3 regions of the Streptomyces sp. NPDC020362 genome follow, and region 1 is predicted to be linked to each of the others. Evidence: predicted binding sites of a transcription regulator. Region 1 holds the regulator's gene; each other region holds the start of a gene.
The links. Region 1 encodes HrcA, which represses chaperone genes, less so after heat shock. Its sites were predicted from a motif close to TTNGCACTCNGNNNNNCNGAGTGCNAA; they were not measured.
Positions count from the first base shown of each region.

Region 2: groL (chaperonin GroEL) is a predicted target of HrcA. The motif match lies at 6,701-6,727, and genes of this name have one in related genera.
Region 3: groES (co-chaperone GroES) is a predicted target of HrcA. The motif match lies at 5,832-5,858, and genes of this name have one in related genera.

Region 1 is NZ_JBFAET010000059.1:17,386-27,490, reverse strand. It holds gene AB0H32_RS22110 (AMP-dependent synthetase/ligase) at 1-806, shown strand, start outside; gene AB0H32_RS22105 (SpoIIE family protein phosphatase) at 1,054-2,874, shown strand; gene hemW (radical SAM family heme chaperone HemW) at 2,902-4,134, shown strand; partial or broken gene AB0H32_RS22095 (Uma2 family endonuclease) at 4,244-4,684, shown strand; gene AB0H32_RS22090 (DUF3097 domain-containing protein) at 4,662-5,477, opposite strand; gene AB0H32_RS22085 (MBL fold metallo-hydrolase) at 5,512-6,246, opposite strand; gene hrcA (heat-inducible transcriptional repressor HrcA) at 6,407-7,423, shown strand; gene dnaJ (molecular chaperone DnaJ) at 7,424-8,560, shown strand; gene AB0H32_RS22070 (nitronate monooxygenase) at 8,661-9,779, shown strand; gene AB0H32_RS22065 (16S rRNA (uracil(1498)-N(3))-methyltransferase) at 9,776-10,105, shown strand, end outside.
Region 2 is NZ_JBFAET010000071.1:5,348-15,452, reverse strand. It holds gene AB0H32_RS24320 (DUF3263 domain-containing protein) at 1-196, shown strand, start outside; gene otsB (trehalose-phosphatase) at 610-1,443, shown strand; gene AB0H32_RS24310 (trehalose-6-phosphate synthase) at 1,568-2,986, opposite strand; gene AB0H32_RS24305 (glucosyl-3-phosphoglycerate synthase) at 3,073-4,044, opposite strand; SAM riboswitch class I at 4,174-4,317, shown strand; gene thrC (threonine synthase) at 4,335-5,618, shown strand; gene AB0H32_RS24295 (MoaD/ThiS family protein) at 5,615-5,890, shown strand; gene AB0H32_RS24290 (cold-shock protein) at 6,335-6,538, shown strand; gene groL (chaperonin GroEL) at 6,891-8,513, shown strand; gene AB0H32_RS24280 (Uma2 family endonuclease) at 8,596-9,237, opposite strand; gene AB0H32_RS24275 (hypothetical protein) at 9,246-10,105, opposite strand, start outside.
Region 3 is NZ_JBFAET010000032.1:34,534-44,638, forward strand. It holds gene AB0H32_RS15355 (LCP family protein) at 1-631, shown strand, start outside; gene AB0H32_RS15360 (FG-GAP repeat protein) at 678-986, shown strand; gene AB0H32_RS15365 (YciI family protein) at 1,028-1,384, shown strand; gene AB0H32_RS15370 (sigma-70 family RNA polymerase sigma factor) at 1,430-2,686, shown strand; gene AB0H32_RS15375 (class I SAM-dependent methyltransferase) at 2,696-3,904, opposite strand; gene AB0H32_RS15380 (polysaccharide deacetylase family protein) at 3,994-4,920, shown strand; gene AB0H32_RS15385 (polysaccharide deacetylase family protein) at 4,962-5,756, shown strand; gene groES (co-chaperone GroES) at 6,006-6,314, shown strand; gene groL (chaperonin GroEL) at 6,432-8,057, shown strand; gene AB0H32_RS15400 (ester cyclase) at 8,164-8,871, opposite strand; gene AB0H32_RS15405 (SDR family oxidoreductase) at 8,946-9,719, opposite strand; gene AB0H32_RS15410 (MOSC domain-containing protein) at 9,784-10,105, opposite strand, start outside.

The sequences.
Region 1 (10,105 bases):
AGCTGCGGGCGGCCTTCGGCGGCCGGCTGCGCGCCTGCGTCTCGGGCGCCTCCGCCCTCTCCCCCGAGATCGGCTACTTCTTCTCCGGTGCCGGCATCCACATCCTGGAGGGCTACGGCCTCACCGAGACCTCGGCGGCCTCCTTCGTCAACCCCGGCGAGGCCTACCGCACCGGCACGGTCGGCAAGCCGCTGCCCGGCTGCGAGGTGCGCATCGCCGAGGACGGCGAGATCCTGCTGCGCGGCCCCGGCATCATGGAGGGCTACCACCAGCAGCCCGAGAAGACCGCCGAGGTGCTGGAGTCCGACGGCTGGTTCCACACCGGCGACATCGGCGAGCTGACGCCCGACGGCTACCTGCGCATCACCGACCGCAAGAAGGACCTCATCAAGACCTCCGGCGGCAAGTACGTCGCCCCCGCGGAGGTCGAGGGTCAGTTCAAGGCGGTGTGCCCCTACGTCTCCAACATCCTGGTGCACGGCGCCGACCGGAACTACTGCACCGCCCTCATCGCCCTGGACGAGATCGCGATCCTCCAGTGGGCGAAGGAGAACGGCCTGGAGGGCAAGTCGTACGCCGAGGTCGCCGCCGCGCCGCAGACGGTGGAGCTGGTCGACGGCTACGTGAAGGAGCTCAACGCCGGGCTCCAGCGCTGGCAGACGATCAAGAAGTTCCGGCTGCTGCCGCGGGACCTGGACGTGGAGCACGGCGAGATCACGCCGAGCCTGAAGCTGAAGCGGCCGGTCGTCGAGCGGGAGTACAAGCAGCTGATCGACGAGATGTACGCGGGGACGCGGGAGGCGTAGCGCGGGGGACTGCGGGCCGGTTGTCGGCTGCGGCTGCGGCTGCCGCTGCGGTTGCGCCCTGGCGGGGCGCGGCCACGCGGCGGAGCCGCATGTCGACACGGCCCGCGCCCCCGGGGGACTGCGCTCAGCCCCGCTCAAAAGCATCCGTCTTCTGATGCTCTCTTAGCACAGTTTTCGCACACCGCTGTCCACTTCGGTAACTCTGCGCTTATCCCTGGGGCCGGTCTGTCACCCTGGCCGCATGGACATGGCGGCCATACCGACGCAGCGGGAGAACGAAGCCCGGGCCAGTGCGGCCCAGGGGCGTACCACCCTGCCCGGAAGCCCCCTCGCGCCCGGCTCCGCCCGAGTCCTGGTGCGCGCCGCGTTGTCCGAGGTCCCCGGGGTCTGCGCACGCCTGGTCGACGACGCCATGGCCGTCGTCAGCGAACTCGTCACCAACGCCGTCGTCCACGCCGGTACGGACGTGGAGATCGACTGGCGCGTGGAGGACACCGGCGAGTTCCTCATCGAGGTCCACGACCGGCACCCCTCCCGCCCCCCACGCGACTGCGCCCGCGCCCAAGGCCCGTACGAGGTCTTGGAGCAGGGGCGCGGCCTGCGCCTGGTCGCCACCCTCGCCGAGTCCTGGGGCGTCACCTACCGCACGGGCACGAAGACCGTGTGGGCGCGGCTGCCGCCGGGCGGCCGCGACGAGCCGCGGGGTCCCCTCCCGGTGCCCGCGCTGGAGGCCGCCGAGGCCCTCGCCCCGCAGCCGCTGCGCCCCGGAGCCGACCGGGACTGGCTCGGCCGGGGCGCGCTGTCCTTCCTCGCCGAGGCCTCCGACCTGCTCGCCGGACAGCTGGACGAGAACCTGGTCGCCGCCCTCACCGGGCAGCTGATCGTGCCCCGGCTGGCCGACTGGTGCGCGGTGTGGCTGGAGGACGAGGCGAGCGTGCGCGGCGGCGACGACGGAGCGCCCGCACGCGTGTGGCACGCCAGCGAGAACCGCATCGAGGAACTGACCCGCGCCCTGGAGAAGGATCCGCCGTGCCCGCGCGAGGGACTGCGGTCGGGGCCGGAGCCCTACCCCTGGCCCGGCGATGCGCTCGGCCCGCAGGGCGCCGACGGCACCGCACTCGCCTACCGGCTCATCGCCGGCGGCCGTCCCCTGGGCACGCTGGTCATCGGGCGCTGCGGGCTGCTCCGGTTCCCCGACGAGGTCACCGGACTCGTCGAGGACCTCAGCCGCCGGGTGGCGCTCGCCATCGGTGCGGCCCGCCAGTACGCCCGGCAGGCCACCATCAGCGCCGTCCTGCAGCGCGGCCTGCTGCCCGGCGCGGTCGCCGAGATCCCCGGGGTGAGCAGCGCACTCGTCTACGAGCCCTGCGACAAGGGCGGACCGAGCGGCGACTTCTACGACCTCTTCCCGGCGGGCGACGGCCGCTGGTGCTTCGCGATCGGCGACGTCCAGGGCAAGGGCCCCGAGGCCGCGGTCGTGATCGGGCTCGCCCGGCCCTGGCTGCGCCTGCTCGCCCGCGAGGGCTACCGGGTCGCCGACGTCCTGGACCGCCTCAACCAGCTCCTCCTGGACGACGCCACCGAGGCCGCCGACGCGGCCGCCCGCGCCCTGGTCGCCGCCGGCGGCCGGCCCGTGGCGCCCGGAGACAGCCCGCAGACCCGCTTCCTGTCCCTCCTCTACGGCGAGCTGACCCCGCACGACGAGGGCGTCCGCTGCACCCTCGCCTCGGCCGGGCACCCGCTGCCGCTGGTCCTCGGCCCCGACGGCGAGGTGCGTACCGTCGCCCGGCCGCAGACCCTGCTCGGGGTGGTCGAGGACGAGACGTACACCAGTGAGACCTTCGACCTGCGGCCCGGCGACAGCCTGCTGTGCGTCACCGACGGGGTGACCGAGCGGCGCTCCGGCCCGCACCAGTTCGACGACGGCGACGGGCTCGCGCGGGCCCTGTCCGGCTGTGCGGGCCTGAATGCCGAGCTGATCGCGGAAAGGATCCGGCGCATGGTGCACGAGTTCGGCGGCGGCCAGCCCGAGGACGACCTGGCCCTCCTCGTGCTCCAGGCGGAGTGAGTGCCGTCGTACGGGACAATGGAGGACATGCCTTCCGCACTCCCCGACGGCGAGCCCGTACCCGACGACGGCGCGCTGCCCGCAACCGCGCTCGCCGGCGCTGCCGAGCGACCCCTCGGGTTCTACCTGCACGTCCCGTACTGCGCGACCCGCTGCGGCTACTGCGACTTCAACACCTACACCGCGACCGAGCTGCGCGGCACCGGCGGCGTGCTCGCCTCCAGGGACAACTACGCGGACACCCTGACCGACGAGGTCCGCCTGGCCCGCAAGGTGCTCGGCGACGACCCGCGCGCGGTCCGCACGGTGTTCGTGGGCGGCGGCACGCCGACGCTGCTGGCCGCGGACGACCTGGTCCGGATGCTGGGCGCGATCCGCGACGAGTTCGGTCTCGCCCCGGACGCGGAGATCACGACGGAGGCCAACCCGGAGTCGGTCGACCCCGCCTACCTGGCGACGCTGCGCGAGGGCGGCTTCAACCGGATCTCCTTCGGCATGCAGAGCGCCAGGCAGCATGTGCTGCGCGTGCTCGACCGCACGCACACGCCGGGGCGCCCCGAGGCGTGCGTGGCGGAGGCACGGGCCGCGGGCTTCGAGCACGTCAACCTGGACCTGATCTACGGCACTCCGGGGGAGAGCGACGACGACTGGCGGGCGTCGCTGGACGCGGCGATCGGCGCGGGCCCGGACCACGTCAGCGCCTACGCCCTGATCGTCGAGGAGGGCACCCAGCTCGCCCGCCGCATCCGCCGGGGCGAGGTCCCGATGACGGACGACGACGTCCACGCCGACCGCTACCTGATCGCCGAGGAGACCCTGTCGGCGGCGGGCTTCGACTGGTACGAGGTCTCCAACTGGGCCACCTCCGAGTCCGGGCGCTGCCTGCACAACGAGCTGTACTGGCGGGGCGCCGACTGGTGGGGTGCGGGGCCCGGGGCGCACTCGCACGTGGGCGGGGTGCGCTGGTGGAACGTCAAGCACCCGGGCGCCTACGCGGCGGCCCTCGCCTCCGGCCGCTCACCGGGGGCGGGCCGGGAACTGCTCTCCGAGGAGGACCGCCGGGTGGAGCGGATCCTGCTGGAGCTGCGGCTGAGGGAGGGGGTGCCGCTGTCGCTCCTGAAGGAGGACGGGCTCGCGGCTTCGCGGCGGGCGCTGGCGGACGGGCTGCTGAAGGCCGGGCCGTACGAGGAGGGGCGGGCCGTGCTGACGCTCCGGGGGCGGCTGCTGGCGGACGCGGTGGTGCGGGACCTGGTGGACTGATCGCTCCAGCGGGTGAATCGGTGCGGAGCGCCGGTTCGGTCCCTAACCTGGTTCGTACGCTGCCGCCGTAATTGCATGGTGGCGGAACCGGAGGACTGCGGAGATGACCGCTGTGGACGACCAGATCCCCCGGCGGCACTGGCGGCGGCTCCAGACCCAGGACATCGCCATCCTCGAAGAGACCAGCGAGCCGCAGCCTGACCTTGTGGTCGTTGAGCGTGGTGCCGGACCCGGTCAGGGAAGGCTGATGCCGTCCGAGGTCATCACCTTGCTCGTGGAGGTCGTCTCCAGGACAAGCGTGGACCGTGACTACGGCGTCAAGCGGTCGATCTACGCAGCGGCGAAGATTCCCGCTTACTTCGTCATCGACCCCGTGATGGGCCAGTGTGTGTTGCTCACTGAGCCGACGGGCCATGGAGAGGACGCGGACCACCGGTGTCAGCGGATCACCAAGTTCGGCGACCTCACGCCGTTGGAGCCGCTGGGTATCGAACTGGACACCAGCGAATTCGCCACGTACGAGAAGGTCAGGCCTCACCGCTACCCGTGACGAAGTCGATCAGCTCCTCCACCCGCCCCAGCAACTCCGGCTCCAGGTCCTTGTAGGAACCCACCCGCTTCAGAATCGCCTGCCACACGGCCCCGGTGTTCTCCGACGGCCACCCCAGCGCCCGGCACACCCCCGTCTTCCAGTCCTGCCCGCGCGGCACCCGCGGCCAGCCGGGGATCCCCAGGCAGGACGGTTTCACGGCCTCCCAGATGTCGATGTAGGGATGGCCGACGACCAGCGCGTGTTCGCTCGTCACCGACTCCGCGATGCGCCACTCCTTCGTGCCCGGCACGAGGTGGTCCACCAGCACGCCCAGCCGAGCGTCCGGACCCGGCGCGAAGGACGACACGATCGACGGCAGGTCGTCGACGCCCTCCAGGTACTCCACGACCACGCCCTCGATGCGCAGATCGTCGCCCCACACCTTCTCGACCAGCTCGGCGTCGTGCCGGCCCTCGACGTAGATGCGGCCGGCGCGGGCCACGCGGGCGCGGCCGCCGGGGACGGCGACCGAGCCGGATGCCGTACGGGCCGGGCCGGCCGGGCCGCCGGCCGTCGGGCGCACCAGCGTCACCACCCGCCCCTCCAGCAGGAAGCCGCGCGGCTCCAGCGGGAACACCCGGTGCTTGCCGAAGCGGTCCTCCAGGGTCACCGTGCCCGCCTCGCAGCGGATCACCGCCCCGCAGAACCCGGTACCGGGCTCCTCCACCACCAGCCCGGGCTCCGCCGGGACCTCGGGGACGGGCCTGGGCTTCTTCCACGGCGGGGTCAGGTCGGGGGAGTACTGGCGCATTCGGATGACGATAGGAGAAGCGGCGGGTGCGCACTCACGACACGCCGAAACGCGCCGTCAGCTCGTCGCGTTGCCGTCGTACGAACTCCGCGTCCACCACCGCTCCGTGACCGGGCACGTACAGCGCGTCCTCGCCGCCGAGGGCGAGCAGCCGGTCCAGGGCGTCGGGCCAGCGCGACGGTACGGCGTCCGGGCCCGCCTGGGGTTCGCCGGACTCCTCCACCAGGTCGCCGCAGAAGACGATCTCCGGCCCGCCGGAGACCGAGCCGGGGACGAGTACCGCGAGATCGTGGGCCGTGTGGCCGGGGCCCACATTGGCCAGCAGCGCCTGGCGGCCGCCGCCGAGGTCCAGCGTCCACTCGCCGGAGACCAGGTGGCGGGGCGCGGCGAGGGAATCCACCGCCTCGTCCGCGTCCGCCGCCGGCAGGCCGTTCGCGATCGCGTCCCGGCGCAGCTCGTCGCGCTCGTACGCGAACACCGTGTCGATACCCACCGCCCCGTACACCTGCGCGCCGGCGAAGGCGGCCGCGCCGAAGACATGGTCGAAGTGGGGGTGGGTGAGCGCGAGATGGGTCACACCGCGGCCCGCGAGCCGCTGCGCGCGCTCCCGTACCCGCGCGCCCTCGGCCAGGCTCGATCCGGCGTCCACCACCAGCGCCGTACCCTCTCCGAGGACCAGGCCCGCGGTGCAGTCCCAGCCGGGGAGCCGGCACCGCCCGACCCCGGCGGCCAGCCGCTCCCACCCGACCTCTTCCCAAGTCACCGTCATACCGCGACGCTAGCCGTTCAACCAGGTAAGGCGGCACCGACCTTGCCCAGTCAGTACCCCACGGCCGTACACTGGGCCGGGGAAGTCTGGCACTCGCACACGCAGAGTGCCAGGCAGACGACCGAAGAGCCGAGAGACGACGTGCTGGAGGTGCGCGCGGATGCTGAGTGAACGCAGGCTTCAGGTTCTGCGCGCCATCGTCCAGGACTACGTGGGCACCGAGGAGCCGGTGGGGTCGAAGGCGCTCACCGAGCGGCACAACCTCGGTGTCTCCCCGGCGACCGTGCGCAATGACATGGCCGCCCTGGAGGACGAGGGGTTCATCGCCCAGCCGCACACCAGTGCCGGGCGCATCCCCACCGACAAGGGCTACCGGCTCTTCGTGGACAAGCTCGCGGGCGTCAAGCCGATGTCGGCGCCCGAGCGGCGGGCCATCCAGAACTTCCTGGACGGCGCCGTCGACCTCGACGACGTGGTGGCGCGGACCGTGCGGCTGCTCGCGCAGCTGACCCGGCAGGTCGCCGTCGTGCAGTACCCGTCCCTGACCCGGTCCACCGTGCGGCACGTGGAGCTGCTCTCGCTCGCGCCCGCGCGTGTGATGCTCGTGCTGATCACGGACACCGGCCGGGTCGAGCAGCGGATGGTCGACTGCCCGGCGCCGTTCGGCGAGGCGTCCCTGGCCGATCTGCGGGCACGGCTGAACAGCCGGGTCGCGGGCCGCCGGTTCACCGATGTGCCGAAGCTGGTCGAGGACCTGCCCGACGCCTTCGACGCCGAGGACCGCGGTACGGTCTCCACGGTGCTCTCCACCCTTCTGGAGACACTGGTCGAGGAGAACGAGGAGCGGTTGATGATCGGCGGAACCGCCAATCTCACCCGCTTCGGACATGACTTCCCTCTCACGATCCGGCCCGTCCTGGAGGCCCTTGAGGAGCAGGTCGTGCTCCTCAAGCTCCTCGGCGAGGCCAAGGATCCGGGCATGACCGTGCGCATCGGGCACGAGATCGCCCATGAAGGACTCAACTCCACCTCCGTCGTGTCGGTCGGTTACGGTTCGGGCGGCGAGGCGGTTGCCAAGCTCGGCGTGGTCGGACCGACCCGCATGGACTACCCGGGAACGATGGGAGCGGTACGCGCAGTGGCACGGTACGTCGGACAGATCCTGGCGGAGTCGTAAGTGGCCACGGACTACTACGCCGTTCTCGGCGTGCGCCGCGACGCGTCGCAGGATGAGATCAAGAAGGCGTTCCGCAGGCTCGCACGCGAGCTGCATCCGGACGTCAACCCCGATCCGAAGACCCAGGAGCGGTTCAAGGAGATCAACGCCGCCTACGAGGTGCTGTCGGACCCGCAGAAGAAGCAGGTCTACGACCTCGGCGGCGACCCGCTCTCGCAGTCCGGCGGCGCCGGTGCGGGCGGCTTCGGGGCCGGTGGCTTCGGCAACTTCTCCGACATCATGGACGCGTTCTTCGGCACGGCGTCGCAGCGCGGCCCGCGCTCGCGCACCCGCCGCGGCCAGGACGCGATGATCCGCATCGAGGTCGAGCTGGACGAGGCGGCCTTCGGGACGACCAAGGACATCCAGGTCGACACGGCCGTCGTCTGCAACACCTGCAACGGTGAAGGCGCGGCTCCGGGCACCTCCGCCCAGACGTGTGACATGTGCCGCGGCCGCGGTGAGGTCTCGCAGGTCACCCGGTCCTTCCTGGGCCAGGTCATGACCTCCCGGCCCTGCCCCCAGTGCCAGGGCTTCGGCACGGTCGTGCCCACGCCGTGCCCGGAGTGCGCGGGCGACGGCCGCGTACGCTCGCGTCGCACCCTCACCGTGAAGATCCCGGCCGGTGTCGACAACGGCACCCGGATCCAGCTCGCCGGCGAGGGCGAGGTCGGGCCCGGCGGCGGTCCGGCCGGTGACCTCTACGTCGAGATCCACGAGCTGCCGCACCAGACCTTCCAGCGGCGCGGCGACGATCTGCACTGCACGGTCACCATCCCGATGACCGCGGCGGCCCTCGGCACCAAGGTGCCGCTGGAGACGCTGGACGGGATGGAGGAGGTCGACATCCGGCCCGGTACGCAGTCCGGGCAGTCGATCCCGCTGCACAACCGCGGTGTCACGCATCTGCGGGGCGGCGGCCGGGGTGACCTGATCGTGCACGTCGAGGTCATGACGCCGACCAAGCTGGATCCCGAGCAGGAGCGACTGCTGCGCGAGCTGGCGAAGCTGCGCGGCGAGGAGCGCCCGCAGGGGCAGTTCCAGCCGGGTCAGCAGGGCCTGTTCTCGCGGCTGAAGGACGCGTTCAACGGGCGCTGAGTCGTCGTCTGCGGGGTGCTTCGGCACCCCGTATGCCGATGGCCTATGCCGCGGGAAGCCCCGATTCGGACTTGTTCGGAGGACGTGACAACATGCCGTCATGTCCTCCGCGCTGACCGATCTCTTCCCCCACCCGATCGTGCAGGCCCCCATGGCGGGCGGTGTCTCCGTCCCGCAGCTCGTCGCCGCCGTCTCCGAGGCGGGCGGTCTCGGGTTCCTCGCCGCCGGATACAAGACGGCCGACGGCATGTACCAGGAGATCAAGCAGCTGCGGGGCCTCACGGGCCGGCCCTTCGGCGTCAACGTGTTCATGCCCCAGCCCGAGTACCCCGGTGCAAGCACCGGCTCCACCGGAGCGGCCAATGCCGCGCCCCCTTCCGGTGCCGTCGAGGTCTACGCCCATCAGCTGGCGGGCGAGGCAGCCTGGTACGAGACCGAGCTGGGCGACCCCGACAGCGGCCGGGACGACGGCTACGACGCCAAGCTCGCCGTGCTGCTGGACAACCCGGTGCCGGTGGTCTCCTTCCACTTCGGCGTCCCCAGCCGCGAGGTCGTCGACTCCCTGCGCCGCGCCGGAACCCTCACCCTGGTCACCGCCACCACCGCCGAGGAGGCCCGCGCGGTCGAGCAGGCGGGGGCGGACGGGGTGATCGTGCAGGGCGTGGAGGCCGGCGGTCACCAGGGCACCCACCGGGACGTCCCGGAGAACGACGGCTCCGGCATAGGCCTGCTCTCGCTGATCGCACAGGTCCGGGAGGCCGTGGGCATCCCGATCGTCGCCACCGGCGGCATCATGCGCGGCAGCCAGATCGCCGCCGTGCTCGCCGCGGGCGCGAGCGCGGCCCAGCTGGGCACGGCGTTCCTCGCCACCCCCGAGTCCGGCGCCGCCGCCGTGCACAAACAGGCGCTCACCGACGCCCTGTTCGTGCGCACCGAGCTGACCCGCGCCTTCTCCGGCCGCCCGGCCCGCGGCCTGGTCAACCGCTTCCTGCGCGAACACGGCCGGTACGCCCCCGCGGCCTACCCCGAGGTCCACCACCTGACCTCGCCGCTGCGCAAGGCCGCCGCCAAGGCCGGGGACGCGCAGGGCATGGCACTGTGGGCGGGACAGGGGCACCGGATGGCCCGGGAGCTTCCGGCCGGTCAGCTGGTGGAGGTCCTGGCGGGCGAACTCGCCGACGCGCGGACAGCGTTGTCGGCCGGGGGTGATGCGCGATGACGGCCCCGGTCTTCGTCGTCGAGCACTTCGACCCGGACAGCCACCGCTACGTCCTGGACGGACCCGAGGGACGGCACGCCGTCTCCGTGAAGCGGCTGCAGCCCGGCGAGGAGGTCGTCCTCACCGACGGCGCCGGGCGTTACGCGGTGTGCGAGGTGATCGGCACCGAGGGCAAGGACCGGCTGATCGTCCACATGACCTCCGTGACCGAGGAGCCGGAGCCCGCCCCGCGCATCACCGTCGTCCAGGCCCTGCCCAAGGGCGACCGGGGCGAAGTCGCCGTCGAGACCATGACCGAGGTCGGCGTCGACGCCGTCGTGCCCTGG
Region 2 (10,105 bases), on a different contig from region 1:
CCTCGCGCTGGAGCGCCGGGGCTTTTCCGGGCCCGGCGCGAAGGAGCGGGCGATACGCGAGGAGCTGGGCCTGGCACCGGTGCGCTACTACCAGCTCCTGAACGCCCTGCTGGACGACGAGAGGGCACTGGCCCTGGACCCGCTGACGGTGAACCGCCTGCGCCGGGTCCGGGACTCCCGCCGATCGGAGCGCTGAGTCCGACAGCGCCGGGTGGGCCGAGGGCCGGGGCCGACAGTGGCCGTTGGGCCGAGGGCTGGGGTTGACGGGGACGCCCGGGCCGAGGGCCGAGGCTGACGGAGACGCCCGGGCTGGGGGCTCAGGGCTGAGGGCTGATGCCGACGGTGCCTCCCGGGCCAAGGGGTGAGTGAGCACGGCGCCGGGTGGGCGTAGGGCTGGGGCTGGCGGGGACGCCCGGGCCGAGCGCTGACTTTTCCCGGCCACCCGAATCTGTCGGCAGGAGCGCGCGGGGAGAGGGTGGAGGAGGAGAGGCTGCCGGGCGCGTCGCTTGTTGCACCAGCCGGCCGACCGAGTCGGGTGAGCGGGTGGGCAACGGGGTCTGGGGCGCAGCCCCAGGAGTGACCGCCGCCCACGCTGGATAGTGTCGATGCATGGACCCTCTGCCGAATCCGGCGACCCGGGCCGGGCGGGACGGACTGCAGGCGCTGCTCGCCGAGCCCCGCACCGCGGTGATCGGCCTCGACTTCGACGGCACGCTGGCCCCGATCGTCGACGACCCCGAGCAGGCCCGCGCCCACCCCGACGCCGTCCCCGCGCTCGCCGCGCTCGCCCCCAAGGTCGCCTCCGTCGCCGTGATCACCGGCAGGCCCGCCGGCGTCGCGGTCCGCAACGGAGGCTTCGCAGGCGTGCCCGGCCTGGAGCACCTCGTCGTCCTCGGCCATTACGGCGCCGAGCGCTGGGACGCCGCGACGGGCACGGTCACCGCACCTCCGCCACACCCCGGGGTGGCCGCGGTCCGCGCCGAGCTGCCGGGGCTCCTGGACCGCATCGGTGCCCGGCACGGTGCGTGGATCGAGGAGAAGGGCCGGGCCATCGCCGTCCACACCCGCCGCGCGGACGACCCGCAGGCCGCCTTCGAGGCCCTGCGTGAACCCCTGGCCGACCTCGCCACCCGGCACGGCCTGATCGTCGAGCCCGGCCGGATGGTCCTCGAACTGCGCCCGCCCGGCATGGACAAGGGTGTCGCCTTCCTCGACCACGTCCGCACCGCCGGCGCCGAGTCCGTCCTCTACGCCGGCGACGACCTCGGCGACCTCCCCGCCTACGCAGCCGTGGACAAACTCCGCTCCGACGGCACCCCCGGCCTCCTGGTCTGCAGCGGCAGCACGGAGGTCACGGAACTGGCGGAACGCGCGGACGTGGTGACGGAGGGCCCGGCGGGAGTCGTAGCCCTGCTCCGAGCCCTGGCGGACCACATGCCCTGATCACCGCCACCGGCCGTCCCACTGCCACCGGCGCACACTCGCCGACCGGCAGGCACTCGACCATCGGCAGACATCGGCAGACATCGGCCGTCAGCAGGCATTCGGCGCCCCAGGCACCCGGCCGTCACCGCTCCAGCGCCCCCAGCTGGTCCAGGAACCACTGGGCAGGCGGCAACGCGGTGGCGGCCGCGGCCAGCCTCTTCGACCGCTCCGCCCGCTCGTCCCCCGGCATGCTCAGCGCAGCGTGCAGCGCATCCGCCGTCCCCCCGATGTCGTACGGGTTCACCACGATCGCGTCCTCGCCCAGTTCCTCGTACGCCCCTGCCTCCCGCGACAGCACCAGCGCGCAGCCCTCGTCCGAGACGACCGGGACCTCCTTGGCGACCAGGTTCATGCCGTCCCGGATCGGGTTGACCAGCGCCACGTCCGCGAGCCGGTACGCCGCCAGGGAGCGCGCGAAGTCGTCCTTGACGTGCAGCACGACGGGTGTCCAACCCGGCGTCCCGTAGTGCGCGTTGATCTCCTCGGCCACCCGCTGCACCTCGGCCGTGTACTCACGGTAGACGGCGAGGTCCTGCCGGGACGGGTAGGCGAAGGCGAGGTGGACCACCCGCTCACGCCACTCGGGGTGGTCCTCCAGCAGCTGCCGGTACGCCAGCAGGCCCCGCACGATGTTCTTGGACAGCTCGGTGCGGTCCACCCGGACGACGGTCCGGCGCCCCTCGCCGATCTCCTCCCGCAGCGCGGCCATCCGTTCGTTCACGTCCGTCCGGTGCGCCCGCTCCCGCAGGAAGTCCGCGTCGGCGCCGAGCCCGTGCACCCCGATCCGGGTCCCGGAGGGGATGCCCGGCCCCAGCACCGCGTGACAGCAGTCGGTGAACGCGTCCGCCCACCGCCGGGTCAGGAAGGCCGCCCGGTCCGCGCCCAGGATGCCGGTCAGCAGCTCGGCCGCGATGTCGTCGGGCAGGAGGCGGAAGTAGTCCGGCGGGGCCCACGGGGTGTGCGAGAAGTGACCGATGCGCAGGTCGGGGCGGAGCCGGCGGAGCATCCGGGGGGCGAGCGCCAGGTGGTAGTCCTGGATCAGCACCGCCGCCCCGTCCGCGGCCTCCTCGGCCAGCGCCTCGGCGAAGGCCCGGTTGTACGCCTCGTACGCCGCCCACTGCCGCCGGAACTCCGCGTCGAAGACGGGCTCCAGCGGGGTCTGGTACAGCATGTGGTGGACGAACCACAGCACCGAGTTGGCGATGCCGTTGTACGCGTCGGCGAACACCGCCGTGTCGATGTCGAGCATGCGCACGCGCTGCCCGCCGGTCTCCTCGGGCGGCAGCAGCCCGCCCTCCGCGCGCCGCACCGCTGCGCGGTCGCCGTCGCCCAGCGCGGCGCAGACCCACACCGCATTGGTGTCCGGCCCGATGGCCGACAGCCCCGAGACCAGCCCGCCGCCGCCCCGTTTGGCGCGCAGCGAGCCGTCGTCGAGGACCTCGTACGAAACCGGGCCGCGGTTGGACGCGACCAGCACCTCAGCACCATGGGTGGAAGCCATACGCCTCAACCTAGCCCGGCCCCGAAACGCTCAAACGTACGGTCTGCCCCGGAAGGGGGCTGTATACAGCCTTTCTCGCGCGTCCCTCAGGCGACCCGGCGGGCCGCGTACTCCGCGATCTCGGCCATCGGCGGCCGCTCCTCGGTGTCCACCGAATAGGTGCGTGGCTCGAAGCCGTCCTCGCCCCGCTCGAACTGGGTGAGGGCGGGCCGCACGAGGTGGCCGCGGGCCAGCCGCAGCTGGGCCGTGCGGTAGATCGCCGCGGCCATACGGCCCAGGGCCTGCCCGTCCTGGTGGCGGTGCTTGCGCACGCCGACGTCCACCTGGGCGAGGGCGTCCAGGCCCACCAGGTGCAGCGCGTCCACGAGCATGCCCAGCTCCACGCCGTAGCCCACCGGGAACGGCAGCTGTTCCAGCAGGGAGCGGCGGGCCGCGTACTCGCCGCCGAGCGGCTGGACGAATCCGGCCAGCTGCGGCCAGTGCATGTTCAGCAGCGGGCGGGCCATCAGCTCGGTCACCCGGCCGCCCTGCCCGGCCGTCCTGCCGGAGCCGAGCGAATCCAGCTCGGTGCCGAGCGGACGGTCGTACATGGCCTTCACCAGGTCGACGTCCGGCTCGGTGAGCAGCGGGCCGACGATCCCGGAGACGAAGTCGGAGGAGAACTCCCTCAGGTCGGCGTCGATGAAGCAGACGATGTCGCCGCGGGTCACCAGCAGGGAGCGCCACAGCACCTCGCCCTTGCCGGGGACGGCCGGTATGCGCGGGAGGATGTCGTCGCGGTGGACGACCCGGGCGCCCGCGGCAGCGGCGACCTCGGAGGTGCGGTCGGTGGACCCGGAGTCGACGACGACGATCTCGTCGACCAGCGGGGTCTGCTGCATCAGGTCGTGACGGATGACGGTGACGATGTCGCCGACCGTCTCCTCCTCGTTGAGCGCGGGCAGCACGACGGAGACCGACTGGCCCGTGCGCTGCTTGGCCGCCAGGATCTTGTGGAGCGGGCGATCGGTCACGGACCAGGAGCGGGTGGCCAGCCAGCGCTCGACTTCTTCCAGCACAGTCAGCGGCTCCTCACGTTGTCTCGCGGTTCGGACGACTATCTCAACTGTCCTGGCCTTCGGTTACAGTCTTGAGCAACGCCGATGACCATCGCATGTCGGAGGTCGCCCGCGTTGACAACCGAATACCGCTCATCCAGAGGGGCAGAGGGACACGGCCCGATGAAGCCCCGGCAACCCTCCAGTCGGTTCTCGTCTTCCACGCGAGGCTCCACGGCTAGGGAAGGTGCCAAATCCGTCTCACGGCGAGATGCGTCGTGAGGAAGATGAGGAGAAAGGGCCTCGCCTCCATGGCTGTGCAGACAGTTGAAAGCACCTCCACCTCCACCGTAGACCTCGGCCCCGCCGCTGCCCTGAGCTGTCGCGAGTGCGGTCACCGCGTGCCGCTCGGTCCGGTGTTCGCCTGCGCGGAGTGTTTCGGCCCGCTGGAGATCGCCTACGACTTCTCCGCCTACGACACCGAAGAGCTGCGGCGGCGCATCGAGGCCGGTCCCGCGAACATCTGGCGGTACGCCCCGCTGCTGCCCGTCCCCTCCGACGTGGCGGACAAGCCCAACATCAACCCGGGCTGGACCAAGCTCGTCAAGGCCGACAACCTCGCGCGTGAGCTGGGTGTCACCGGCGGTCTGTACGTGAAGGACGACTCCGGCAACCCGACGCACTCCTTCAAGGACCGGGTGGTGGCCCAGGCACTGGAGGCCGCGCGCGCCTTCGGCTTCACCACGCTCTCCTGCTCCTCCACGGGCAACCTGGCCGGTGCCGTCGGCGCCGCGGCCGCCCGGGCCGGCTTCCGCTCCTGCGTGTTCATCCCGCACGACCTGGAGCAGGGCAAGGTCGTCATGGCCGCGGTCTACGGCGGCGAGCTGGTCGGCATCGAGGGCAACTACGACGACGTGAACCGCTTCTGCTCCGAGCTGATCGGCGACCCGGCCGGCGAGGGCTGGGGCTTCGTCAACGTCAACCTGCGGCCGTACTACGCGGAGGGGTCGAAGACCCTGGCGTACGAGATCTGCGAGCAGCTCGGCTGGCAGCTGCCCGACCAGCTGGTCGTCCCGATCGCCTCCGGCTCCCAGCTGACGAAGATCGACAAGGGTCTGCAGGAGCTGATCAAGCTCGGTCTGGTCGAAGACCGGCCGTACAAGATCTTCGGTGCGCAGGCCGAGGGCTGCTCGCCGGTGTCGACCGCGTTCAAGGCGGGTCACGACGTCGTGCGGCCGCAGAAGCCGAACACCATCGCCAAGTCCCTCGCCATCGGCAACCCGGCCGACGGGCCGTACGTCCTGGACATCGCGCGCCGCACGGGCGGTGCGGTGGAGGACGTGACCGACGAGCAGGTCGTGGACGCGATCAAGCTGCTGGCCCGGACCGAGGGCATCTTCGCGGAGACGGCCGGCGGGGTGACCGTCGGCGTGACGAAGAAGCTGATCGAGGACGGCGTCCTGGACCCGTCGCTCACCACGGTCGTCCTCAACACCGGCGACGGCCTCAAGACCCTCGACGCGGTGGCCGGCACCGGGCTCACCGCCACCATCCGCCCGACCCTGGACTCCTTCCGAGAGGCTGGCCTCGCATGAGCGTGACCGTTCGCATCCCCACCATCCTGCGCACCTACACCGGCGGGCAGGCCGAGGTCGCCGCCGACGGCGGGACCCTCGCCGAGGTCATCGAGGACCTGGAGAAGAACCACACCGGCATCGCCGCCCGGGTGCTGGACGACCAGGGCAAGCTGCGCCGTTTCGTCAATGTGTACGTCAATGACGACGACGTGCGCTTTGAGCAGGGCCTTCAGACGGCGACCCCGGACGGTGCCGGTGTCTCCATCATTCCGGCCGTCGCAGGCGGCTGACCGAATGACCGATCATTACCTTCGGTAACCTCGGTTACCGATTGTTCATCGAATGGCCTCCTCCGTGAGAGAAACGGAGGGGGCCATTCAGTGTGATTGAGCGCGGTACAGTTGGGGAACTCGCTCCGGACCTGCGGGTCGCAGGCCCCGGATTTCATGCCGCTCGCCCGACAAGAAGTAGCCAAAGTAAGCGGGCAATATGCGGCTTTTGTTCCAGTTTGTACAGCCCGACTTGCCCTGAATTCGGCCGAATTTTTGGCAGATTCCGGACCGTGCTCGTCCAGAATTCTCGTCCGATTGACCTGTTGCAGACGGCAGTTGGACAGATACATTCAGCCGCGGTCGACGCGTTCCGGCGCACGCCCCCGACCAATGGGGGGTGAGGTCTGACCCGGGTCCGCGAAGTGTGGATCTGTGCAAGGGCCAGTAATAGGGGAGTTAGGCATGGCTCAGGGCACCGTCAAGTGGTTCAACGCGGAGAAGGGGTACGGCTTCATCGCGGTCGACGGTGGTGCGGACGTCTTCGTCCACTACAGCGCCATTCAGATGGACGGCTACCGCACCCTGGAAGAGGGCCAGCGGGTGGAGTTCGAGATCTCGCAGGGCCAGAAGGGCCCGCAGGCCGACATGGTTCGCCTCAGCGCCTGAACGTTCTTGTGGCGAAGGGCCCGCACCGGCACAGGGTGCGGGCCCTTCGCCGTGCATGCCCTTGTTCGCCGGGGGCCGAGTGCCCCGCTGTACCCCGTGAGGCGCTTGCGCCCACCCGTGGCCCAACCACCACCCCTCAACGGCCCCGCTTCGCGGGTGCGTCTTGCACTCGCGCATGCCGAGTGCTAATCATTGGCGTTAGCACTCTGAAGGTGAGAGTGACAACGAAGGACCGGGTCGGTGAGGCCCGCAGGCCGGGTGGGGCAAGGAACCACGAGGCGTGCGAGCCGTCCGTCGCGGGCGCGGGCGCGGTCCGAAGGAATCACCCCCAGTCCTGGAGGGACCACTTCACATGGCCAAGATCATCGCGTTCGACGAGGAGGCGCGGCGCGGCCTCGAGCGCGGCATGAACCAGCTCGCGGACGCCGTCAAGGTGACGCTCGGCCCCAAGGGTCGCAACGTCGTCCTCGAGAAGAAGTGGGGCGCCCCCACGATCACCAACGATGGTGTCTCCATCGCCAAGGAGATCGAGCTCGAGGACCCGTTCGAGAAGATCGGCGCCGAGCTGGTCAAGGAAGTCGCCAAGAAGACGGACGACGTCGCCGGTGACGGTACGACCACCGCGACCGTGCTCGCCCAGGCCCTGGTCAAGGAGGGCCTGCGCAACGTCGCCGCCGGTGCCAACCCGATGGCCCTGAAGCGCGGTATCGAGAAGGCCGTCGAGGCCGTCTCCGCCGCCCTGCTGGAGCAGGCGAAGGACGTCGAGACCAAGGAGCAGATCGCCTCCACCGCGTCCATCTCCGCCGCCGACACCCAGATCGGCGAGCTGATCGCCGAGGCCATGGACAAGGTCGGCAAGGAAGGCGTCATCACCGTCGAGGAGAGCAACACCTTCGGTCTGGAGCTCGAGCTCACCGAGGGCATGCGCTTCGACAAGGGTTACATCTCCGCCTACTTCGCGACCGACATGGAGCGCATGGAGGCGGTGCTCGAGGACCCGTACATCCTCATCGCCAACTCCAAGATCTCCTCGGTCAAGGACCTGCTCCCGCTGCTGGAGAAGGTCATGCAGTCGGGCAAGCCGCTGCTGATCATCGCCGAGGACGTCGAGGGCGAGGCCCTGTCGACCCTGGTCGTCAACAAGATCCGCGGCACCTTCAAGTCCGTCGCGGTCAAGGCTCCGGGCTTCGGCGACCGCCGCAAGGCCATGCTCGGCGACATCGCCATCCTCACGGGCGGCGAGGTCATCTCCGAGGAGGTCGGCCTCAAGCTGGAGAACGCGACCCTGGACCTCCTGGGCCGCGCCCGCAAGATCGTCATCACCAAGGACGAGACCACCATCGTCGACGGTGCCGGCTCCTCCGAGCAGGTCAACGGCCGGGTGAACCAGATCCGCGCCGAGATCGAGAACAGCGACTCGGACTACGACCGCGAGAAGCTGCAGGAGCGCCTGGCGAAGCTCGCCGGCGGTGTTGCGGTCATCAAGGCCGGTGCCGCCACCGAGGTGGAGCTCAAGGAGCGCAAGCACCGCATCGAGGACGCCGTCCGCAACGCGAAGGCGGCCGTCGAGGAGGGCATCGTCGCCGGTGGTGGCGTGGCCCTGCTGCAGGCCTCCCAGGTCTTCGAGAAGCTGGAGCTGGACGGCGACGAGGCGACCGGCGCCAACGCCGTGAAGCTCGCGCTGGAGGCCCCGCTGAAGCAGATCGCCGTCAACGGTGGTCTCGAGGGCGGCGTCGTCGTGGAGAAGGTGCGCAACCTGGCCGTCGGCCACGGTCTGAACGCCGCCACCGGCGAGTACGTCGACATGATCGCCGAGGGCATCATCGACCCGGCGAAGGTGACCCGCTCTGCCCTGCAGAACGCCGCCTCCATCGCCGCGCTGTTCCTCACCACCGAGGCCGTCATCGCCGACAAGCCGGAGAAGGCCGCCGCGGCCGCTCCGGGCGGCATGCCGGGCGGTGACATGGACTTCTGATCGACCTGACGGTTGATCGCCTGTCCTACGACCGAGGGCGGTACGTCCAGCTTCTGGCTGGGGGTGCCGCCCTTGGGCGTTTTCAGTCGGCGTACTCCTTGAGAGCGTCGGTGTCCAGGGTGATGCTCACCGGCGGCGGGAGCTCGACGGTGGCGCCCCAGGGATAGGACGGGGACCGCTGGTAGCGGCCGTCCTTCGGCTCGCTGTGGACGGTGACCGTGTTGTGGTCGCGGTCGATGAGGAGGTAGACGGGAATCTCGGCCGTCGCGTAGCCGATCGGCTTGTCGACGCGGTCGCGTTGGTTGGTGCCGTGGTCGCGGACAGTGATCTCCAGGACCATCAGGATGCCATCAGGGTCGGACCATTCGCCGTGCCCTTTGAAGTGGCCGCGCCGCGCGAAGGCTCCGTCCGCGCGGGCTCGTCCATTGCGGTCGGCCTGTGTCTTGACGCCAGAGAGGGGATAGAGGCCATGGCCGGGCCGCTGGAGGAGGCACTGGCGCATCAGCCAGGTGTGAATGCAGGAGTGATTGCCGTCCTGAGGAGCCTTGACCTCTAGTTTTCCGTTGATGTACTCAAGCCGGACGGTCTCAGGCGCCCGGCGCTCCAGCTCCTCGAAGTCCTCTACACCGAGTGGATCCTTGGTGCGGACTCGCCCGTTGACGAATTCGAGGCAGACGTGCTCAGGGGCCGCTTCGGCCAGTTCCTCGAAGTCCTCGGTGGGCATCGGAAGAATCATCCCGGTGTCCTCTCATGTCGTCGTACGGACATCGCAGCCCGAATTTCGCCCACACGGGCGTGGACCGCAGGGGCGGGCAGAGGCGTACGAGGGTGTGCGGGGGCGCGTTCGCCTCGGCAGCCGCCGCACACGCCTCCCGGCAGTGCTTCCGGCCGCCCCGGTACTCCGCACTCCGCACACTCCAGGACCCGGCGGGGCGGGCGTGGGGCGGGTGGCTCCGGCGGGAGTTTGTCGGTCAGCCGGCTGCGGAGCAGGGCCGCCGGGCTGTGGACGGGCGTCGGCAGGCCTGCGGTCAGCGCGGCCCGGAGCGTCTCCTCGGTGGCCCCGCGTGCGAACCATTCCTCCACCAGCGGGGCGAGCGCCGCGCAGTCGGCGGCGGAGAGGGACAGGACCGGGGTCGTACGACCCAGGGCGGCGAGGAGGATGTGGGCGCGGGAGCGGGTGGGGCGGGTGCGTTCGTCCGGTGGCTGCTCCGGTTCCGGTACGTCGCCACGCGTGAAGGCTGCCCACCAGGTGTCGTCACGTGCCGTACGGGAAAACCACGATCGGGTGATCCAGCGCGAGCCGCCCGAGTCGGTCCCCAGCCGTTCCCGGCCCCGCCTCAGGTGCCCTGCCCGCTGGAGGGTGTTGAGGGCCGTACGTAAGGCGCACTGGCCGTACGGGAGCGTCTTGGCCAGCGTCTTCACGGAGATGTCGGTGCCTTCGGGGAGGCGGTCGATGTACACGGCGATGGCGGCTTCGCGGGGAGGTAAGTGCGCGAAGTCGTGGTTGGTGCGGGGGAGTTGATCGGGTGCGGACCGCTTGCCGTAACCCGGATTGGCCATCGGGTGCGGGGAGGCGTGCGCGGGCAGGAGGG
Region 3 (10,105 bases), on a different contig from region 1:
CCGTCCGTCCTGCCCGCTGTCCTCCGGGGGCTCGACGGCGGTGGCCCACCAGGCGATGTTCAACAGCGCCTACGAGGTGGGCGGTCCGGTGTGCGCGGTGAAGACCGTCGAGTCGATGACGAACGTCCGCATGGACCACTACGTCGAGGTCGACTTCTCCGGCTTCGCCAAGTTGGTGGACGCCCTCGGCGGGGTCACGGTCACCACCGACCAGGACATCGACGACGACAAGAGCCATCTCCGCCTCGACGCCGGCACCCACCGGCTCGACGGCGCCCGGGCCCTTGCCCTGGCACGTACCCGGCACGGCATAGGCGACGGCAGCGACCTGGGCCGCATAGGCCTGCAGCAAAAGCTCGTCAAAGCCCTCCTGGACCGGATGGCGGCCATCGACCTGCTCACCGATCCCGCCAAGCTCTACCGGGTGGCCGAAGCGGTCACCGCCAGCCTCACCACGGACACCGGCCTGGACTCCCTGGGCGAGCTGACGAAGCTCGGCCGGAGCCTGAGGGGCCTCACCTCCGACCGGGTGAGGACCGTGATGCTGCCGGTCGTCGAGGCACCCTCCGACCACAACCGGGTCGTGGCGGGGGAACCGGCGGCGAGCGACCTGTGGGCCTCCCTGCGCTGATCGGCACGACCGGCAGTGCACCGGGGGCGTACCCGGCACCGCCGAGGTGAACGACGGCTTCGGCTGCACCGTCGCCCTGGTCGACATCAACCGCAACGGACATGCCGGCCTGGCCGCCTCGGCGCCGGGCGAGGACACGGGCAACGGCGCGGCCCGGGTCCTGCGCGGCCGCCCCACGGGCCTGGTCACGGACGCGGCCCCGGTCTTCGGCGGCAAGGCCGTCGGGGCGCCGTACACGAAGGCGGAGTCCGGGTTCGCGCTGAAGTGGCGGGACCGCACGTCCGCGGAAAAAATTCTTTCGAGAAATGTCAGTGAGCGTGTCGAACCCGGCGTCTCCCGTTCGACGCATGGGTGAGCGGCGGGGAAAGGCCCCGCCGCCCGGCCGAAGGAGTCACCATGCCCCGCTACCTGTCGCTCGTGCAGATCGATGAGGCCTCCGCCCCCGCCGAGGGCCCCAGCGAGGAACTGATGCAGCGGATGGGCAAGCTGATCGAGGAGGTCACCAAGGCCGGCGTCATGCTGGACACCGCCGGGCTCACCCCCTCCGCCCAGGGCACCCGGATGCACTGGGAGGGCGGCAAGATCTCCGTCACCGACGGGCCCTTCACCGAGTCCAAGGAGGTCGTCGGCGGCTACGCGATCATGCAGTGCAAGGACAAGGCCGAGGCCCTGGAGTGGACCAAGCGGTTCCTGCAGGTCCACGAGGAGCACTGGACCGTGACCTGCGAGGTCCGGGAGATCGCCGAGGGCTGAGCGGTCCTTTGCCCCGGGCCGTCCGAGGGTGTTGCATGGTGGGCTGTGGAACCACAGCCCACCGCGGCGCACGCGATCGAGACCGTCTTCCGCCTGGAGTCCCCGAGGGTCGTCGCCGGCGTCGCCCGGATCGTGCGGGACGTCGGTATCGCCGAGGAGCTGGCGCAGGACGCGCTGGTGGCGGCGCTGGAGAAGTGGCCCCGGGACGGCGTGCCCGACAACCCCGGCGCCTGGCTCATGGCCACCGCCCGGCACCGCGCCGTCGACCTGGTCCGGCGCCGCGAGACCTATGCCCGCAAGCTCGCCGAGATCGGCCGCGACCTCACGACCACGGTGCCGTTCGAGGAGCCGGCCGCCCCGGACGACATCGACGACGACCTGCTGCGGCTGGTCTTCACCACCTGCCACCCGGTGCTGTCCCCGGACGCCCGCACCGCGCTGACCCTGCGCCTGCTCGGCGGTCTGACGACGGCCGAGATCGCCCGGGCCCACCTGGTCCCGGAGCCGACGATCGCCCAGCGCATCGTCCGTGCCAAGCGCACCCTGGCCACCAGGAACGTCGCCTTCGAGGTGCCCTGCGGACCCGACCGCGAGGCCCGCCTCGGTTCCGTCCTGGACGTCATCTACCTGATCTTCAACGAGGGTTACGCGGCGACCGCAGGCGACGACTGGCTGCGCCCCGGGCTGTGCGAGGACGCCCTGCGCCTGGCTCGGGTGCTCTCCTCGCTGATGCCCAAGGAACCCGAGGTGCACGCCCTGACCTCGCTCCTGGAGTTCCAGGCCTCCCGCACGGCCGCCCGCACCGGTCCCGACGGCACACCCGTGCTCCTGAAGGACCAGAACCGCCGCCGCTGGAACCGCATGCTCATCGCCCGTGGCATCCGGGCCCTCGGCCGCGCCGACGCCACGGCCACCGGTGCCCCGGGCCCCTACGCCCTCCAGGCGGCCATCGCCGCCTGCCACGCGCACGCGTACTCCTACGAGGAGACCGACTGGCGGACCATCGCCACCCTGTACGGCCTGCTCGCGGCCCGTTCCCCGTCCCCGGTCGTGGAGCTGAACCGCGCCGTCGCCGTGTCGATGGCCGACGGCCCGGCCGAGGCGCTGAAGCTGGTCGACACCCTGGCCGCCGAACCCGCCCTGCGCGACTACCACCTGCTGCCCAGCGTGCGCGGCGATCTGCTGGCACGGCTCGGGCGCACCGCCGAGGCCCGCGAGGAGTTCGTCAGGGCGGCGGGGCTGGCCGGCAACGAGAGGGAGCGTGCACTGCTGTTGAGCAGGGCCGCCGAGTCCGCGTCCTGAACGCCTCGCTCAGGACGGTCCGCCGGCGGCCTCGGGCGGTCCGCCGGCGGCCGCGGGCTGCGCGGGGCCCCCGATCAGCATGGTCGGTGCCCCCGCGACCCGGGTGAGGAACACGGTCGCCGCATGGGGCCCCTGCGGTTTGACCTTCCTGCGCAGTTCCTCCGGCTCCACCGCCGACCCCCGCTTCTTCACGGTCAGTGTGCCGACCTCCCGCTCCCGCAGCAGGGCCTTCAACTTCTTGACGCTGAAGTGGAGTTGATCGGTGATCTCGTAGGCGGACGCCCAGGGCGTGGGGCGCAGTTCGTCGGCCGTGACGTAGGCGATGGTCTCGTCGACGAGGCCGCCGCCGACCTCGTCGGCCGCCTCCGCGACCAGATGGGCGCGGATGACGGCGCCGTCGGGCTCGTACAAGTACCGCCCCACGGGCCGGACACGGGGATCCGGCAGGCCCCGGGAGCGCAGGGTGCGCGGTCCCGGCAGCAGGGTGGCCCGGACCAGGCCCGGCTCGGTGCCGAACCACAGCACCGCCTCCTTCACGTCCCCGCCGTCCGAGATCCACTCGGCCTCGGCCTCGGCGGGGATCGCCTCGTGGGGGACGCCGGGGGCGATCTTCAGGGCCGCGCGGGGGGCCGCGAGGGCCGTGGCGACCGCCCAGGACAGGGGCGGCGAGTAGGCCTCGGGGTCGAAGATCCGCCCGCGCCCCCCTCTCCGGGCCGGGTCCACGAACACGGCGTCGTACCCCTGCGTGCTCACCTCGGTGACGTCCGCCTCGCGCACCTCGATCAGCTCGCCGAGCCCCAGCGCCTCGGCGTTCGCCCGCGCCGCGGACGCCGTCAGCGGGTCCCGGTCCACGGCCAGCACCCGGATCCCGGCCCGCGCCAGCGCGATCGCGTCGCCGCCGACCCCGCAGCACAGATCGGCGACCGAGGTCACCCCCAGCTCCTTCATCCGGCCCGCCCGGTACGCGGCGACGCTCGCCCGTGTCGACTGCTCGACCCCGTTCGGCGTGAAGAACATCCGCCGGGCGTCCGTCTCCCCGAACTTGGCCGCCGCCCGCTGTCGCAGCCGGGCCTGCCCGAGTGCTGCCGACACCAGCTCGGCGGGGTGGTCGCGGCGCAGCCGGGTGGCGACGGCCAGCTCCTGCGCGGGGTCGGTGTCACGCACCTCGTCGAGGAGGGCGCGGCCTTCGGGGGTGAGGAGGGGGGCGAGGTCGTTCACCGGCTCATTGTGGGCCAGTCGGTGGATGCTGCGCCTCCGGCGGCCTGTCGGACCGGGTTCGGGTCCCGGGCCTGGGAAGATCCGGCGCTATGCGACTAGTAGTACAAAATGACAAATCTCGGGCACGGCTCCGGACGGTCGCCCTTCGCTGTGGGGTGGCCGCGCTGGCCTCCGTCGCCCTCGCCTCCGGCTGCGCCGCCCCCGGCGCGGACGCCGGCGCCCCCGCCCCCGCCCGTGCACCCGGGCACGGCGGAGCCCAGGCCCTGGACCCGCGGGCCCGCCGAGCCGCCGAACACGCCCGACTGGTCGCCGCCGCCCAGCACTGGAGGCTGGACCGGGTGCCGCTGGCGCCCCCGGCCCCGCCGGCCAGGAAGCCGGAGATCGCCCCCCGCGACGGCTTCGAGGTGGACGGCCAGGAGGAGGAGAACCTGCCTCCGGTCTTCACCACCGTCCCCACCAAGCAGAAGGTCGTCTTCCTGACCATCGACGACGGCCACGAGAAGGACCCGAACTTCCTGCGCATGATGAGCGACCTGAAGATCCCCTACACGGCCTTCCTCAGCAACTACCTCGTCAAGGACGACTACGGCTACTTCCGCCGGATGCAGGCCGAGGGGCACACCCTCAACAACCACACCCTCACCCACCCGTATCTGCCCGGCCTGTCCTACGAGGAGCAGAAGAACGAGATCTGCGGCATGCAGACCATCATGAAGAAACAGTTCGGCAAGGCGCCCACCGTCTTCCGCCCGCCCTACGGCAACTACAACGGCGACACCCTGCGCGCCGCCAAGGCCTGCGGGATCAAGTACGCGCCGATCTGGGACGAGGAGGTCTTCGTCGACCACTGGGAGTACCGCGACTGGGACCGCAGTCTGCACCCCGGCGACATCGTGCTCACCCACTTCCGCGGCCGCGACGACTGGGACGGCACGATGGTCGACGACATGCGCAGGTTCCTGAACAAGGTCACGCGCGAGGGCTACGCCGTGGCCCGCCTGGAGGACTACCTGTGAGGCGCGGGGGGCGGGGCCGTTCGCGAGAGGTGCGGGCCGTGCTGGCCGCCGTCCTCGCACCGGCCCTGCTCCTCGCCGGCTGCGCCCAGTCCGTCGACCCCATCGAACGCCTGGGCAAGAAGGCCGCGCAGGGGGTCCGTCCGTCGAGCCCGGCCACCGGGGAGGCGTACCGCCGCTGGGGCCTGACCGCCCCCCTCGCCGCCCCGCCCAGCCCCCCGGTCCGCCTCCTGACGGCCCACGGGGCGGATCCCTCCCGCCCACGGGTCGTGGACCACATCAGAACCACCGACAAGGTGGTCTTCCTCACCTACGACGACGGCGCCGAACGGGACCCCCGGTTCGTCGACATGGTCCGCGAACTGAGGCTGCCGGTCAGCTTCTTCCTCACCGACAGCGTCGTGGGCCCCGGGTACGGCCACTTCGCCCGTCTGCGCGCGGTCGGCGCCGACATCGAGAACCACACCCTCCACCACCCGGCGCTGCCCGGCCTGCCGTACGCCGGCCAGCGCGCCGAGATCTGCGGCCAGCAGGACAAACTCAAGTCCCGCTTCGGCATCCGCCCCCGCCTCTTCCGCCCGCCCTACGGCACCTTCGACACCAGCACCCTGCGCGCGGCCGCCGACTGCGGCATCGCCGTGCTCGTGCTGTGGCGCGCCGCCATGACCCCCGACGGCATCACCTACGTGCGCGGCGCCGGGCACCTGAACCCGGGCGACATCGTCCTCGTCGGCCCCGACGAGGCCACCGGCCCCACCCTCAAGGAACGCACGAGACGCCTGCTGCGCCGTGTCCAGGCGAGAGGCCTGACGGTGGGCCGCCTGGAGGACTACCTGTAGCGGCTCCTTACCGGTCACCAGGAACCTCCAGGAACCTCCGGGAACCCGGGATCTCGGCCGACGCGCCGCACGGCATTGGCACTCCGCTTGACCGAGTGCTAATCGCGGTCATAGTCTCGGCTCTGGCACTCCCCCCTGGAGAGTGCCAACAAACGCGACGGGCAGGTCCGGCACCCGCGACGACGGATCCACCTGGTCGCCACCTCAGACAGTTAACCCCGTGAGATCTCCGAAGGGGGAGGTCGGATCGTGACGACCACCAGCTCCAAGGTTGCCATCAAGCCGCTCGAGGACCGCATCGTGGTCCAGCCGCTCGACGCCGAGCAGACCACCGCTTCTGGCCTGGTCATCCCGGACACCGCGAAGGAGAAGCCCCAGGAGGGCGCCGTCCTCGCCGTGGGTCCGGGTCGCTTCGAGAACGGCGAGCGTCTGCCGCTCGACGTCAAGGTCGGCGACGTCGTCCTGTACAGCAAGTACGGCGGCACCGAGGTGAAGTACAACGGCGACGAGTACCTCGTCCTCTCGGCTCGCGACGTGCTCGCGATCATCGAGAAGTAATCACCTCAAGCATTCCGCTTGAAGCTGCGCCCCTGGCCCCCGCGATCATCTGAGAAGCCGGGCGCCGGGGCGCAGTTCTTTTTTCACCCACAGATTTCCGAGAGGGCTCCCGCTGTCATGGCGAAGATCCTGAAGTTCGACGAGGACGCCCGTCGCGCCCTCGAGCGCGGCGTCAACAAGCTGGCCGACACGGTGAAGGTGACGATCGGCCCCAAGGGCCGCAACGTCGTCATCGACAAGAAGTTCGGCGCCCCCACCATCACCAACGACGGTGTCACGATCGCCCGCGAGGTCGAGATCGAGGACCCGTACGAGAACCTCGGTGCCCAGCTGGTGAAGGAGGTGGCGACCAAGACCAACGACATCGCTGGTGACGGCACCACCACCGCCACCGTGCTGGCCCAGGCGCTCGTTCGCGAGGGCCTGAAGAACGTCGCCGCCGGTGCCTCCCCGGCCGCCCTGAAGAAGGGCATCGACGCCGCGGTCAAGGCCGTCTCCGACGACCTGCTCGCCTCGGCCCGCCCGATCGACGAGAAGTCCGACATCGCCGCCGTCGCCGCGCTGTCCGCCCAGGACCAGCAGGTCGGCGAGCTGATCGCCGAGGCCATGGACAAGGTCGGCAAGGACGGTGTCATCACCGTCGAGGAGTCCAACACCTTCGGTCTGGAGCTGGACTTCACCGAGGGCATGGCCTTCGACAAGGGCTACCTGTCGCCGTACTTCGTCACGGACCAGGAGCGCATGGAGGCCGTCCTCGACGACCCGTACATCCTGATCCACCAGGGCAAGATCGGCTCCATCGCCGACCTGCTGCCGCTGCTGGAGAAGGTCATTCAGGCGGGCTCCAAGCCGCTGCTGATCATCGCCGAGGACGTCGAGGGCGAGGCCCTGTCGACCCTGGTCGTCAACAAGATCCGCGGCACCTTCAACGCGGTCGCGGTCAAGGCCCCCGGCTTCGGCGACCGCCGCAAGGCGATGCTGCAGGACATGGCCGTCCTCACCGGCGCCACGGTCATCTCCGAGGAGGTCGGCCTCAAGGTCGACCAGGTCGGCCTGGACGTTCTGGGCTCCGCCCGCCGCGTGACGGTCACCAAGGACGACACGACCATCGTCGACGGCGCCGGCAAGACCGAGGACGTGCACGGCCGCGTCGCCCAGATCAAGGCCGAGATCGAGAACACCGACTCCGACTGGGACCGCGAGAAGCTCCAGGAGCGCCTCGCGAAGCTGGCCGGCGGCGTGTGCGTGATCAAGGTCGGCGCCGCCACCGAGGTGGAGCTGAAGGAGAAGAAGCACCGTCTGGAGGACGCCATCTCCGCGACCCGCGCCGCGGTCGAGGAGGGCATCGTCTCCGGTGGTGGCTCCGCCCTGGTCCACGCTGTCAAGGTCCTGGAGGGCAACCTCGGCAAGGCCGGCGACGAGGCCACGGGTGTCTCGGTCGTCCGCCGCGCCGCCGTCGAGCCGCTGCGCTGGATCGCCGAGAACGCCGGCCTCGAGGGCTACGTCATCGTCTCCAAGGTGGCCGAGCTGGAGAAGGGCAACGGCTACAACGCCGCCACCGGCGAGTACGGCGACCTGGTCAAGGCCGGCGTCATCGACCCGGTCAAGGTCACCCGCTCCGCCCTGGAGAACGCCGCCTCCATCGCCTCCCTGCTGCTCACGACCGAGACCCTGGTCGTCGAGAAGAAGGAAGAGGAGCCGGCCGAGGCGGGCCACGGCCACGGTCACGGCCACGCCCACTGACGCACCCCGGCAGTGACGCACCTCGGCACCGAGGTGCACTGAGGCCCGGCACCCCCCTGGGGGTGCCGGGCCTTCGCCCTGTCGGCCGGGGTGTGCTGTGCGGCCTCTAGTTCTCCAGCGCGTCCAGCGCCCCCAACTGCCCGAGCAGCCCGAGCCGGTCGTACTGCCACCAGCCCTCGCGGAGCTTGCCGCCGGCGTTGAAGCGGAAGATGGTCGTCCCGGTCATCGACACCTGGCGGCCGGTGTTGGGCAGGCCCATGAACTCGCCGGTCTGGATGCCGGTCCAGGTCCACCGGGTGCACACCCGGTCCCCCTGGGTGATCTGGTCCCCGATGCCGAAGGAGAAGTCGAAGGCGTTGCGCCACATCTCGATCTCACGGCGCATGTTGTCCAGCCCGAGGGTGTCCTGCTCGTTGGCCGGATCGTGGTCGTGGTAGTTCTCGGCGAGCAGGTCGTTCAGCGGCGGCAACGGCCCCTGAACCGCGATCGTGTCGAAGAACCTCCGGGCCGTGGCCGCCTGCAACGGCTCGTCGCGCACCACGTCCAGGTCCGTGAACGTCGGCATCTCGTCGCACAGGGCGAGCATCTCCCGGAAGATCGTGTCGGTCTCCGGCAGGTTCGAGTTCCGCATCGCCTCCTCGTACGACGGGAACTCCACGATCTCGATGACATGCGTCGCGTCCGAGCGGTCCGTGCCGACCACCGCGTGCGTCGCCGTCCTCTTCCCCTTGGTCTTCTCGACCCACTCGTCCATCAGCCGGTTCATGTCGTCGAGCCGGCTGGTCCTGCAGTCGATGAGCTGTACGAACGTCATGGCGCCGCCTCCCGGCCCCCTGGGTCCGGATCCGTCAGACCCATTTTCCCACCGGAACGCGGGCGCCACCCGTCCTACTGGGGCCCGTACTTGCGCCCCGTCCGCGAGCTGATTCCGCCCATCAACCCGCGCGGGGTGACCTTCACCAGACCCATCAGCGCCTTGTACCGGGGGTCCGGGACGGACAGGGTCTTCCCGCGCGCGAGGTCCGCCAGAGCCGCCGCGACCAGCTTGTCCGCGTCCAGCCACATCCAGCCGGGGATGTTGTCCGTGCCCATCCCGGCGCGCTGGTGGAACTCGGTGCGCACGAAGCCGGGACACAGCGCCATCAGCCGCACCCCGCTGCCCGCCATGTCCTTGGCCGCGCCCTGGGTGAACTGCACGACCCACGCCTTCGAGGCGCCGTAGGTGCCCCGGGGTACGAAGGCCGCCACCGATGCCACGTTCACCACTCCGCCGCGCCCACGCTCGCGCATCGCCTCGGCCGCCGCAGTCGTCAGCCGGAGCACCGCCTCGCAGTGCACCTTGAGCATCTTCAGCTCGTCGGCCATGGACACTTCGAGATAGCGGCCCTTGTTGCCGAAACCCGCGTTGTTGATCAGCAGGTCGACCGGATTCTTCCGGTCGCCGAGCCGGTCGGCGACCGTCTCGATGCCCTTGTCCTCGGACAGGTCGGCGCTCAGCACCTCCGCCTCGACGCCGTGCCGGTCGTGCAGCTCGGTCGCCTGCTCGCGCAGCCGTTTGGTGTCCCGCGCCACGAGGACCAGGTCATGCCCGTCAGCCGCCAGCCGCCGCGCGAACGCGGCGCCGATTCCCGCGGTCGATCCCGTAATCAGAGCCGTTGTCATGGCCCAAGGGTAGTGACCCGGACGGACAGCGTCCGCTGTCCGTCCGCCGGCCGGTGACGGCTCCTCAGCGGGGCTGGCCGGCGACGTACTTGCGCGCCGCGGCCAGCGCCTCGCTGTGCAGCGCCCCGCCCGCGGCGAGCAGCCGCGGCAGCAGCTCGCGCTCGGTGGTCACCGCACGGAACTGCATCGCCGCCGTCACACCGTGGTCCGGACGGTGCACGATCTCGACCGGATCGCCCGCCCGGATCTCACCCGGTTCGATCACTCTCAGATAGGCCCCGGTCGCGCCCTTCCGGGTGAATCTCTTCACCCAGCCCCGCTCGCCCAAATGGCCCTGGAACGTACGGCACGGGATCCGCCCCGAGGTCACCTCCAGGACCACCTCG